4 regions of the Paenibacillus sp. JT22N1 genome follow, and region 4 is predicted to be linked to each of the others. Evidence: riboswitches for the same ligand, from Rfam matches in the RefSeq annotation. Region 4 holds a riboswitch; each other region holds the start of a gene.
The links. A riboswitch is a leader RNA that binds a small molecule or an ion and turns the genes downstream of it on or off. The one in region 4 is predicted to bind cyclic di-GMP.

Region 1 (3,122 bases), on a different contig from region 4:
GTAACGGTACAGGCGGACCTGTGAATTCTACCCTATTTTATACGCTTTATTTGTACCAGAACGGTTTTGGCAACTTTCAGATGGGCTATGCTTCTGCTATGGCCTGGGTACTGCTCATTGTCATTGCTTGTTTTACAGGGTTGGTCTTTTTGACATCAAAAAAATGGGTTCATTATGGGGATTAGGGGGTGAGGGGATGGCAATGAAGGTTCAAGTTCATAAATTACTGCTTCACGCACTTATTATCGCAGGTATCGTACTCATGATGTACCCCGTATTATGGATGATCATCAGTTCGTTTAAACCAACGGAAACGATTTTGACGGATAACAGTCTTATACCGAAAAATTTGACGCTCATGAACTATTTTAAAGGGTGGAAAGGTACATCGGGAACAACGTTTAGCACGTTTTATTTGAATTCGCTGCTCATGGTCGGGTTGGCTGTAATTGGTAACATCGTATCTTGCTCGTTAACGGCTTATGCATTCGCAAGATTGGAGTTTAAAGGGAAAAAAATCATGTTTGCCTTAATGCTAATGACAATGATGATTCCAATGCATGTGCTTATTGTTCCGCAGTACATCGTTTTCAATAAATTGGAATGGGTAAACACCATTCTGCCGATCGTCGTACCGAAATTTTTTGCAGTAGAAGGATTCTTTATTTACTTAACTGTTCAATTTATACGAACGTTACCGCGCGAGCTAGATAAAGCAGCAACTGTCGACGGATGTGGTCCAATCACCATCTATACTCGGATTATTCTGCCTTTGACGACTCCAGCCATTGTAACTACAACGATTTTCACATTTATTTGGACATGGAATGACTTCTTTAGCCAGCTTCTTTACCTTAGTGGCGTGAAAAAATATACCGTAACACTTGCGCTTCGCATGTTTACCGATGCTGGCGGTGAGGCAGCTCTCGGGTCGCTATTCGCCATGTCGGTGGTTTCCATTATTCCGGTATTTTTAATCTTCTTGTTCTTTCAGCGTTATATTGTTGAAGGTATAGCGACGTCCGGAATTAAATAAGTAAGGGGCTGTCCCCATAAGTGAAAATTAGCTTTGGGGCATAGAAAAAAATGAGATGGCAAGGTTCTTGCTTTCTCATTTTTTGTTTTCTGTCGAATGCAATGGAATGTCACCCGAACTATTGTTTTTAGGAAGCATCTGCTCGCGGAGCTGGCGCTGTAAGCGCGGTAATCGCGCCTATTTGTTCGGGGGCACCTGATTAAGCGCGTTTTCCGAGCTTAATCAGCACGGAAGCGCGGGACGGTTCTGGTGAGAAGTCGATTTTCGGCTTCAGACACTTTCGACAAGTTTAACCTAGCTTATTATTCTCTATTTAATATCCTAGTAAAACAAATCAGCTATATGTGGATCGAAATGTAAACTTATATTATTAGCTCTGAAAAAATAGATCTCCTAATGTAGAGGTCCAAAAAGTGGAATGGCGAGGCATTCAGGTGAAGAGCTTAGTGGGCATTCACGTATTCAGTACCTTTTTTACAGCTTCAGCTACCCTGTCTTTATCAAAAGGCTTCACAATAAAATCTCTAGCGCCAAGGGTAATAGCTTCAATAACAAAGGATTGTTGCCCCATTGCGGATACCATAATGATTTTTGAATCGCTCTTATAACTTTTAATTTCCTTTAATGCCGTAATACCATCCATCTCGGGCATTGTAATATCCAACGTAATCATGTCAGGTGAATGCTGTAAAAACAGAGAGATGGCCTCAAGTCCATTCGATGCTTCGGCTACAATTTCATGCCCCAATTCTAAAAGGATATTCTTAATCATCAATCGCATAAAGATAGAATCATCTACAACCATTAGTCTCGCCATTTTAATTATCACCTTTCAGGGGGACTTTCTACCTAGCTTATTTACTGTTATTGATGGCTGCTATAATTCGTTACATAAGGAAAACTCCCCTTATAAGAAGAATAAGGGGAGTTGTGGATATGTCCCTTCCTTCGGTAACTGGCAAGCATAGCGAAGTATTTCGCCTTAGCTCCTTTAGCTTTGCGTCACTAATTTTCATTAGCTTTGCTCTTATCGTTTAGCAGAAGAATTACTATTCATTTATTAAATTATAGCACTCTTTTTACTAGGAATAAAGTACTAGTATTAAAGGTGTGCCTTAAGCAGCCCTTGATTGTGTTAACCAAGTTAGATTTATGCTGCCCGAGATTTTTTAACGTGTATTCGTCACTAATATCAAGCAATATTTGTAAGACATTCGGAAAATTGGATCATTTAGATGTGTTGTAAGTAAATAATGCCCTTTTTCAGTGAGAAAGACGAACGATTCTCTTGATTAATTCTGAAATCCTATGTATTATTAAGATAGATTTTAACGCATAAGGGTTGATAATTGATCTTGAAGGTGATTCCATGCCACAACTAGATTCTAATGAATACAAGAAGAAGCTGTGTCACCTCTATAACGAAATCTCCAAAGAGTTGTTCGGGTTTGGCACAACACTGCTGAAGGTTTCCATTGATCAAAACATTATTACTTTTCATGCCAAGCACCGCCGCTCACCACGTTCAACCGCATTAGAGGGCGAGGCGCCAACGCTCAAACACGAAGTCGATTTTTATATGTCCTCTATATACAAGAAGAGAATCCGGGACAGGCTGGAGCAAGAACTTGGCTTATCTATGGATGCGGTATTAAGGGACTATGACCCGCCGACGCAATGGGCAATAACGAACATTATTCTTAAACAAACCGAATAGTTTAGTCGGGCGGTGTTCTCTTTTGATTTATCTTAAGAGGAAACCACATGTATACCAATAGATGTCACTTTACATTGTTTACAATGAAGAGTGCTCTTGATTAGAAGCTTCTTTCTATCAAGGGTACTTTTCTTTTTTTTGTATAGCTGGATATATATCTGGGGTCTTGAAGAATACTAGTAAAAATTTAACAGGGGATTCACGCATTAAAATCATACATGATAAAACTTGGGAGGACGATGAAATGATGAGACAAAAAATGGTTCGTGGTTTAATTTCTTTATCTGTAGTAGGACTAGCCTTAACAGGTTGCGGCACAGCGCCTGCGAAGGATCAGGGCAATACAAGTGGAGCTACAACAGCACCCAC
Region 2 (3,122 bases), on a different contig from region 4:
GTTCGAAATCGGTATGAATAACACCAGCCGCTTGAGGAGCTTTCGTTCCCTTGCGGATTGTCCATGCTCTTACTTCCTGCACCCCAGCTGTGAAATACGTGTACAAGCCAAGCTTTCTATAAGCTGCTTTAATCAATCTATTCAAGCCGGACTCTTGAAGTCCCAACTCTTCGAGGAACATCGCTTTTTCTTCATCTTCCAACTCGGCGATTTCGGATTCAACCTTTGCACTGATCGACACCACTTCGTTGTTTTCGCTCTCAGCAAATTCTTTCACAATTTTCACAAAAGAATTTTCATCTGCTGTTGCTACTTCATCTTCACTCACGTTTGCCGCATAAAGCACGGGTTTCATGGTTAATAAATGAAGGTCGCGCACGAGAAGTTTCTCATCTTCGCTGAGATCCAGACTGCGTGCCGGTTTATCTGCATAAAGCGCTTCTTTAATACGCTCTAAACACTCCACTTCAGCAACAACTTTTTTGTCGCCGCCCTTGAGGTTTTTGCGCGAACGCTCAATCTTCTTCTCTACCGACTCTATATCTGCCAAAATTAATTCAAGATTAATCGTTTCGATATCGCCGATCGGATCCACTTTACCGGAAACGTGAGTAATATTATCATCTTCAAAACAACGAACAACATGCACAATGGCATCCACTTCACGAATGTGTGCCAAAAATTTATTTCCAAGCCCTTCGCCTTTGCTCGCGCCCTTTACCAAACCCGCAATATCAACGAATTCAAAGGCTGTCGGGACAATGCTCTTAGGCACAACGATCTCTACCAGCTTCTGCAATCTCTCGTCTGGTACTTCAACTACCCCAACATTCGGATCGATCGTACAAAACGGATAATTCGCAGATTCTGCCCCCGCCTGTGTAATTGCATTAAACAATGTCGATTTTCCTACGTTCGGTAGACCGACGATACCTGCTTTCAAAGCCATTGTAGTTACAACTCCTTAATTTTCGAAAATCATCCTTCTTATTATATAGCACTTGGAACTCAAAAAAAAGCCTGAAGGCTATTGATTCGCCGCAGACTTTTTTTCCGTTGCTTTTTTAAATTGTGCTTCCCGCTTCTGTACGAAGTAAGTTTCGATCTGATTCGTAAGGATAAAACCCCTTAGCGCATTGGTTTTTTCCTGCGGAATGTCGATATAACTAGCCCCATAATAGAAACCATTTTCAACCTTTTCTTTTCTTACAATTTCCATCGAACAAGTCATCGTAAAGCCCAAATCCAGCTCAATTTCGAGCTGTGAATGCTTTTGAACGATCTTATCAATCATAGAATTATCATTAATGGTAAATCCTAAGCCGTTGATGGATATATTTTTGATTGAAATACCAAGTGGGTTTTCAAAGTGATGTTTATTCCTTTTATTCATATCCTGAAGTCCGAATAAGAGACCTGTTTGTTTCACATCCACACGTGGGAATTCCCGTTTTTCTGCGAATTTCTTACGATTTTCAGGTGGATTAATGACAATGACGGAGCCGAATTCTTTGGCAACAACGGTTGTATTCATCACAAACAAGCCGGATTTGGTATAAACCGTCATTTTCGCTTTATCACCAAGTTGAAAGACATCGTATTCCGGTAATTCCACCTCAATAATGTCTCCGAGTGCATAGGTTAGTACGCCAGTGGCTACGAAATCGTCCTTTCCCAACACAGCCTTACTATCGATTAGTACATCAGCGTCATATCCCTCCTTGCTTCCGTAATATTTCATGACGTTATACCCGTTGGCCATTATAATTAACACCTCTCCCTTTACCCAAGTTATTCCCTATATAAAAATAAACTGCCCCTTATGTAGGAGCAGCCTATTACCTTAATCAATAAAGCTTCGATTTTCGGTAACCAGGCTGCCATAGTTCCAAAGGAACCGTAGACCCTTAGCTTTGCGTCCTTGCTTTTCAACAAGTTTGCCATTTTCGAACCTTGCTATTTATTTCTACCTATCACGTTCTATATGGTCTAAAAGACCTACTAATATCTATCATTATACCTAGCACAGTTGCTATTATCAACAAAATTCCTTGCATAGCTGGTCATTTTGTTGTATGTAATGTAGAAAGATTAAATATCCACAGCTTTTTAAGTTATCCACAAACCTATCCACAGGTTGTTAACAACGGAATGAATGTTCGATTGTTATGCACATGTGGATAAAAATATATTAGCGAGGTGTCCCCCTGTGGATGAACATATCCCCTGGATGAAAGAAGCGATTCAAGAGGCTCTCAAAGCCGAATCCATCCGAGAAGTACCGATTGGAGCGGTCGTTGTCCATCAAGGTCAAATCATCGGCCGCGGCTACAATTTGCGTGAAACAACCCTAGATCCTCTCGCTCATGCCGAAATGATCGCCATCAAACAAGCGAGCGAGCATCTGCAAGCCTGGCGACTTTTGGATTGCCAGCTCTACGTCACCCTAGAGCCTTGCCCGATGTGTGCGGGCGCGATTGTCCAATCACGGATTCCGCAGGTCATCTACGGCACCATTGATCCGAAGGCCGGCTGTGCCGGAACGCTCATGAATTTGCTGCAGGAGGACCGGTTCAATCACCGTGTCGATGTCGTTAGCGGCGTCTTGCAAGAAGAGTGTTCGACGATGTTGACCCAATTTTTCCGTAAATTACGCGGTAAAGCTTAGAAGTTCCTGCATCTAATTCTGCATCGCCGCTGCCAACTCAGCCAGTTTGTTCATCGTATTCCAATTGCGTGTTGTCGCCGTATCTCCAAGCTTCTGGATATTGCTCGCAAGTTTCGAATCCAGAACGCTTTGACGAAAAAGGAAATAAATCTCGCGCCCATTGATCTGGAATTCATCCACATCGCTTATTCCTTTGGACAAGACGTCAGAGGTTTGCTGTGGAGGATATTCCGATAGCACAGAAATTTGTATCGTTTCGCCTTCTAATAACGCATCCACTTCATATGGACAAGTCGCAAGAATCTGTGCCAGCTCCTCTATCGTACGCAAAATGACGGAAGGTGAAACGCCTACAGCTTTGCTGATCTCCTGCTCGATACGCTGGCGCAGCGGTTCCACCGCCTCCTCCGACATGAACAAGACATTGCCGCTTTGCAAATACGTTTGCGCCTTA
Region 3 (3,122 bases), 380 kb from region 4:
TGACCTCGACTTGGCTTCATGTGGGGAAAGCGACGAATGGACACAATGAACATAATAGACACGCTCTTTTGCACTCTCCGTCGGAGAGTGTTTTTTATTTTGGAGACACATATCGTCATTTTTCGTGTATAATTGGAATTCGGTGTCGATTTCTTGACCTGCGGTAAATTAAACAGCGATAGGAGTCATCTCAAATTGAATCGATTACGTGGTTTTCTAAATTCTTATCATCCCATTGTACATACGTTAATTCTTGGAACCGTTATGGCTAGAGCTGCGTCCTCCATGAGTTTGCCTTTTCTAGCGATTTATTTAGCCAGACATACGTCGATGAGTGCGGTGATGATCGGAATTGTCATTGGAATGGGTTCTTTGGCTGGGACCGTAGGCGGTTTTATAGGGGGCACCTTATCGGACCGATTCGGAAGGCGCATTATTATGCTAGCAGCTCTTTTCGGCTGGGCGTTCGTCTTCTTAGGCTTCGGCATGGTTAAATTACCAATCCTGTTTATGCTGCTCAATATGCTTAACGGCTTGTGCCGATCCTTTTATGAGCCCGTATCGCAGGCGTTGATGGCAGACCTCACAGAACCTGCGAAGCGACTTAAAGTATTTTCGATGCGGTATATGGCTATTAATCTTGGTGTTGCAGTCGGACCACTTTTGGGTGCCTTTTTCGCTACGATGAACGGTGCGCTGCCTTTTCTCATCACAGGAATCATTTATTTTATTTATGCGGTCACCCTTTACACACTGCTCATCGCTTTTGGCATCAAGAAAATAGAGGGTGAGAAGAAATCTTCAGTTACCTTTGGTTCTGCTGTGCGAGTGATTCGCAGTGATATGACTTTTCGCTTGTATATCCTAGGTGGCATTATTGGTGCTATCGGATACTCCCAGGTGATGGTGACACTTTCGCAATATTTGGAGCAGAGTTTTGTCGATGGCGTGAAAATGTTTGCGATCTTGATGAGTGTGAATGCGATTGTGGTCATTGCCATGCAGATTCCACTTACGCGTTTAGCCGAAAAGTACACGCCAGTCGTTGCAATTGTAATTGGCAACCTAATGTTTGCGTTAGGGGATGTCGGCTTTGCATTTTCTCACTCGCTGGTATGGCTAATTATTTCGATGGGTATTTTCACCCTTGGCGAGATTCTCAATTACCCCGCTGCCAATATGTTGATTGACAAATTAGCTCCCGAGCATATGCGTGGCACGTATTTTGGCGCTCAAACATTAACGAACATTGGCCACTTTATTGGACCTTGGGTAGGTGGGTTCTTGCTCGTTTCTTATGGTGGAAATACGTTGTATGTTCTTATGGCTGTTCTTACGATTGCGGGATCCATTTTCTATTGGAAAGGCACAAATCGTCAAATGTTGCTGAAAAATACGTCGAAAAAAGAAATTTTTTGAAAAATAATGCAAAATTAGTTCTTAGGAACTATTCGATTTCAAAACGACTTCCCGTATCCTTGAGAGTGTACATATTTATTACTCTTTGCTCTCCAGATATGTAGCAAGACATCTCGACAAAGGCAAAACTGGCGAAAGCCAGTGACGCAAAGCTAAAGGGGCTTCCTTGTCCTGCAAACCGGACTCGCAGCCAGCCAGCCGCCGAACGATTGGGTATCAACATCAGAACCCCTCCGATCGGTTCACTATGGTGGGGTTTTTCTCTGTCATAACAAATTAATGTGAAAATAAAAGGAGGATCCAGCAGCATGCAATCAGAAGGAATACTACAAGAAGAACAAAAAGTGACTTCGCTATGTGGTAATCATGTTGCCCGTTTGGTGCCTTCCTCGGATGGACCAAAGCTCATGATTAATCGGGAAGTATACGCGTTAAATGAAGCTTGTTGGGATGTTGAAATGTTTCATGGGAGAAACAATAGCATCTTGATTTTCTACTGGAAGGGCGAGGTTAAGCTTTCTGTAAAAATGCCGCCGATGTCGCAAATTGAAGCATTTTTGACAAGACTTTATCAATGTTTATCTTCCAAATTAAGAACGGTACAGCCTATATAGGCGTACCGTTTTTTTTATTTCCAGCTGAAAGGGATTTACAAAGACAAAATGATTGTCACAAATTGACACGAGCTGATATAATGAATGTCGTAGGTTTTAGTAGTGCTTTGGAACTATTATTAGGGGGATACATAGCATGAGATTGATCACACGTTCGGATTTTGATGGCTTAGTATGCGCGATGCTTTTCAAAAAGTTAAACATGGTGGATGAAATGAAATTCGTCCATCCCAAAGATATGCAGGACGGTTTGGTTGAGGTTTCGGAAAACGACATTTTGGCCAATGTCCCTTATGTAGCGGGTTGTGGTTTGTGGTTCGATCATCATTCCAGTGAACTTGAGCGGATGGGCGAAAAGGTTGAATTCAAAGGGGAAACCCTAATCGCGCCAAGTGCGGCACGTGTTGTTTATGATTACTATGGAGGGCGTGAGACCTTCGGCGATATCGATGATATTATGCGTGGGGTGGATAAAGCGGATTCTGCACAGTTCAGCAAAGAAGATATTTTGAATCCAAGCGGATGGGATTTATTATCTTTTATCATGGATGCTCGAACGGGGTTAGGACGTTATCGCGACTATCGGATTAGTAATTATCAATTGATGGAAGATCTTGTGGAGCACTGTGCAACGATGTCCGTTCATGAGATTATGGAATTGCCGGATGTGAAAGAGCGTGTGGCGCGATATTTTGAATTAGATGCTTTATATCGTGATATGCTTCAAACCTATACGCGGACGGAAGGGAATGTTATTATTACCGACCTTCGTGATGTGGAAACCATCTATCCAGGGAACCGTTTCATGGTGTATGCCCTTTATCCGGAGCAAAATATCTCGATTTGGATCGTCGATGGCCGAAATAAACAAAACTGCGTCTTTGCTTGTGGTCACAGTATTGTGAATCGCTCGTCGAAAACGAATATTGGTAACTTGATGCTCCAAAATGGTGGAGGCGGTCATCATGCAGCTGGTACTTGCCAAGTTGAATATGTGCAAGCTGAGGAAGTTTTGAAGAAAATTGTTGAAACGATGAGAACAGACGGATAAAATAAGTGAAACGGACCTCAGGATGGGAGTTCCCGGAA
Region 4 (3,122 bases):
CGCCAGTCGGCGGAAGGTCCGCAGTCGGGTTTCGCCGCCTTCCGCCGAATTGGCCGCCCAAGCCGCCGTGTCGGCCGCCCGGTGCGTACTCCAATTGGCGGAACGAACAAAGAGCGCATAGTTCGGGGAGGACGAATCGAATGCGGTATGCTGCATGATATGGTCCGCGTAGCCGATGTCCCCGCGCAATTCCCGGTCGAAGACAGCGGCGAATTTATACGCTGAAGCACCGAACTTGCTCTGGTCGGCGTGCATATCGTTCGCTCCCGTTTCGGTCATGACCATTTCCTTCGGCAATCCTTCTTCCGTGCCGCCGTTATAGGTCAGCAGATTCTCGTTCAGGGCGCCTCCGCGCGCCTGCGCAAGTCCGGACAGCCCGTAGCTGTGGCCGTTCGTCAGGTCCGACAGGGCTTCGATCGGCCGCCGCTGCGCGGGATCCCGCTCCCAGCCGTACGGCGTTCCTTTGGTTGGCCAGTAGGCCCAGCCGGGAGCGACGATCTTGACCCAAGGGGTGCTTTGCTGTTCCGACTTCAGGAACTGAGCCAGCTCCACGAGCGAGGATTGGTTATGATTGAACACGCCGGGTTCATTGTCCATTTCCAGATAGGTGAAATAGGAGCCATAATCGGCCATGAACTGGCGGTAATAGGTCTTCATGCTGTCAGGCATGTGGCCGGCGGTCATGTCTGGGCCGTTCATAAAGTCCGTGCCGAAGATCCCTCCCACCGGCTGCAGATTCAGGTCCTTCATGGTCTTCAGGTAGGAGACGATGCCGTCCTGCCACATTTTCCTCGTGTCAGAATAGAAGCCCGTCCGCATCATATTCCTGCTGTAGGCAATGCCGAGCCATTCCATCAAATCGGGCAGGAGCCGGGTTACATCGTCGTTGATTGCAAATGAATTGGTGACGGCGGTGCCCAGATGCACATACCGGCCATGGATCGGCTCGGACGCCGGGGCGGAGAGCGCGGTCATCGACAACTCGTCCCACTCGTACCACAGGTTTGCATCCCCCGAAGTATTGGAATAGGACCCAGCGTACACCTCCAGCTTTAGCGTATTTTCCCCGGCCATCAGCAGCTCGTTCGGTATATACAGTCGGTAGAGGTCGCGGTAGGCATAGGCTCCGCCGCTGCCGGCGGTTCCGGCAATCTGCAGGAGCCCCGCCATCCTGCCGTTCGAATAAACCGCTATCTGAGGAACGGAAATATAGGCATTCAGGATGTGAACGTCGAATTCCACGCCGTATGCTGGCAGCGCGGACAGTGTGTAATCGATGCTAAGCGTTTTGTTGACGCTAGCTTTCATGCCTTTCGGGAATACCTTCCAGTCGCTTGGTGCAGCATACGGCAAGTAGACGGCGTAAGAAACGGTCATGGCTTTGAAATCGGAGAATTCGGCGGAGCTTCCGTCATGGACGCCGATGGTCCAGACGGTTCCGGCAGGCGGCTGCATAGCGGCTTCGGCAATGGTGGAGTCGGCCGGGATGGACAGGCTGCCGATGGCAAGCAACAACGCCATGAGAGAGGCGATGATTTTGGCGAGGAAACGGTAAAGGGAATGTGAAGCCTTTCTTGCGGTCTTTCCAGGTAATTCGGGGACGGTTCGATCGTTTTTTTTGCATTTGCTGATCATAGTAAATTCTCCTCCGGTTTAAAATACCCCTTTACGCCGCGGGTTTGCTTGGGTAGGCAAACCGGCGCCCGGCTTGGGCGGAGGAGGAACAACTTTTCATAAACGGCGGCAATCGTTCAAAAAGCTCTTCCCCCGGAACGTCTGAGTGCCGCGCTCCGTATAGAGCGTAGCGTTCAAAGGACATTCTTTTTTCCGGCAGCACGGCTGCCACCCTCGTTCTCCGAATGCAGAGACGAAGAAGGCCCTATGGCTTTGCGTCCTTGCCTTTCGACAAGTTTGCCTTTGTCACAATGGGTGAAGCTGTTTGAAGCATAAGATGGGAAATTGGGACCAGAGTGACGGTCGACAAATTTATACAAAAACTGCTGCGGTTGCTTGGCGTGAGAAAAAGAATGGTAGGTAAAAAGTTGTGTTTTTTTGGAATGATGATAGCCAAGTCAACCTATATATAAAACTTACAGCGGTTTAATAATAGTATCGTCTCGGCCGGGATGATTTGTTAGTATGTAAGAAGGAATGGTCCTTATTGACTGGGTCGAAATAGATATAGTGGGTTTAAATGCCTATTAATCTCTCGTTTCACTGGGCTGAAAGACAGGCGAAGGATCCGAATAGTCAAAACATGATTGCCAGATCCCGGAGCATGAACGGTAACGGAGATGATTTGGAGTAGAAGTTACTTCAAATTTTGACATAAAGTTACAAAATGTTGCAGCGGATTTGATTGTAAATCAGGACAAGCAGCCTAAATAACAAAACAACCCGGTGATGGTTTCATGGTGCGAATGGTAGGAGGGTGCTTCCTCCAATCGCATTCACTGAGGTAGAGGCTGTAGCGATTATTTTTGCGGTGCATGCTTTGCGCCATTACTCCTCGCTGCCGTTCGAAGCGGAATCCGCCTCAGCGCTGAATAAGTTCTATCTTCATATGCCTGAAGACGTCCGGGACCGGATCGACGGCATGAAGGACCGGGTCGATTTCATTACCCCGACAAGGCGTGGCGATGTGTTGTCATAATTTTTGAGAAAATTTTCAGAATTAGTGAGGATAGATTCTCAAAATAGTTGAGAAATCTATAATAATGCATTAACATACAGGAAGTAGTTTATCCAAGTCTTCAAAAGTAGAGTTATTAAACCAATTACGAGACCTGTGGAGTGCTATTCACTCTAAGTTTGGAACGGAAATAAAGGGAAGTAACGGTGGAAGCCCTTCTCATGAAGGGCTTTTGTTTGTGTGCCTCACAGTCGCACAATCTAAGTGGTTCAAATCCACTCGGTAACTTTACCCTTTAAAGTGCCGTAGCCGAAGTAGAGATCCTAATCCAGCAGGCAGGAAGGCAAATCATCCGTTACAAATTTCTAATTCAATCATTAGTACTAGTAAGGCCATTTTACTTCATAGGAGCGTCTGAAGGACCATGATAAAGAAAGAAATCGCGCATATTCGCAAGCATTTTAAATTGGATAACGAAATGCTTAAAATC

Region 1: another riboswitch for cyclic di-GMP. It lies ahead of AC58UU_RS05205 (response regulator); the one in region 4 lies ahead of AC58UU_RS03190 (polysaccharide lyase family protein).
Region 2: another riboswitch for cyclic di-GMP. It lies ahead of AC58UU_RS34570 (PilZ domain-containing protein); the one in region 4 lies ahead of AC58UU_RS03190 (polysaccharide lyase family protein).
Region 3: another riboswitch for cyclic di-GMP. It lies ahead of AC58UU_RS01610 (hypothetical protein); the one in region 4 lies ahead of AC58UU_RS03190 (polysaccharide lyase family protein).

What each region holds. Positions count from the first base shown of each region.
Region 1 covers NZ_JCAUAW010000002.1:345,888-349,009, reverse strand. Annotated here, with positions in the region: gene AC58UU_RS05215 (carbohydrate ABC transporter permease) at 1-185, shown strand, start outside; gene AC58UU_RS05210 (carbohydrate ABC transporter permease) at 197-1,036, shown strand; gene AC58UU_RS05205 (response regulator) at 1,491-1,853, opposite strand; cyclic di-GMP riboswitch class I at 1,984-2,072, opposite strand; gene AC58UU_RS05200 (hypothetical protein) at 2,406-2,753, shown strand; gene AC58UU_RS05195 (ABC transporter substrate-binding protein) at 3,001-3,122, shown strand, end outside.
Region 2 covers NZ_JCAUAW010000028.1:19,369-22,490, reverse strand. Annotated here, with positions in the region: gene ychF (redox-regulated ATPase YchF) at 1-949, opposite strand, end outside; gene AC58UU_RS34570 (PilZ domain-containing protein) at 1,028-1,762, opposite strand; cyclic di-GMP riboswitch class I at 1,865-1,952, opposite strand; gene tadA (tRNA adenosine(34) deaminase TadA) at 2,231-2,668, shown strand; gene AC58UU_RS34560 (DUF1697 domain-containing protein) at 2,681-3,122, opposite strand, start outside.
Region 3 covers NZ_JCAUAW010000001.1:349,638-352,759, forward strand. Annotated here, with positions in the region: gene AC58UU_RS01605 (MDR family MFS transporter) at 196-1,419, shown strand; cyclic di-GMP riboswitch class I at 1,531-1,625, shown strand; gene AC58UU_RS01610 (hypothetical protein) at 1,728-2,033, shown strand; gene AC58UU_RS01615 (exopolyphosphatase) at 2,170-3,084, shown strand.
Region 4 covers NZ_JCAUAW010000001.1:730,296-733,417, forward strand. Annotated here, with positions in the region: gene AC58UU_RS03190 (polysaccharide lyase family protein) at 1-1,635, opposite strand, end outside; cyclic di-GMP riboswitch class I at 1,827-1,926, opposite strand; partial or broken gene AC58UU_RS03195 (transcriptional regulator) at 2,429-2,635, shown strand; gene AC58UU_RS03200 (DUF4317 domain-containing protein) at 3,057-3,122, shown strand, end outside.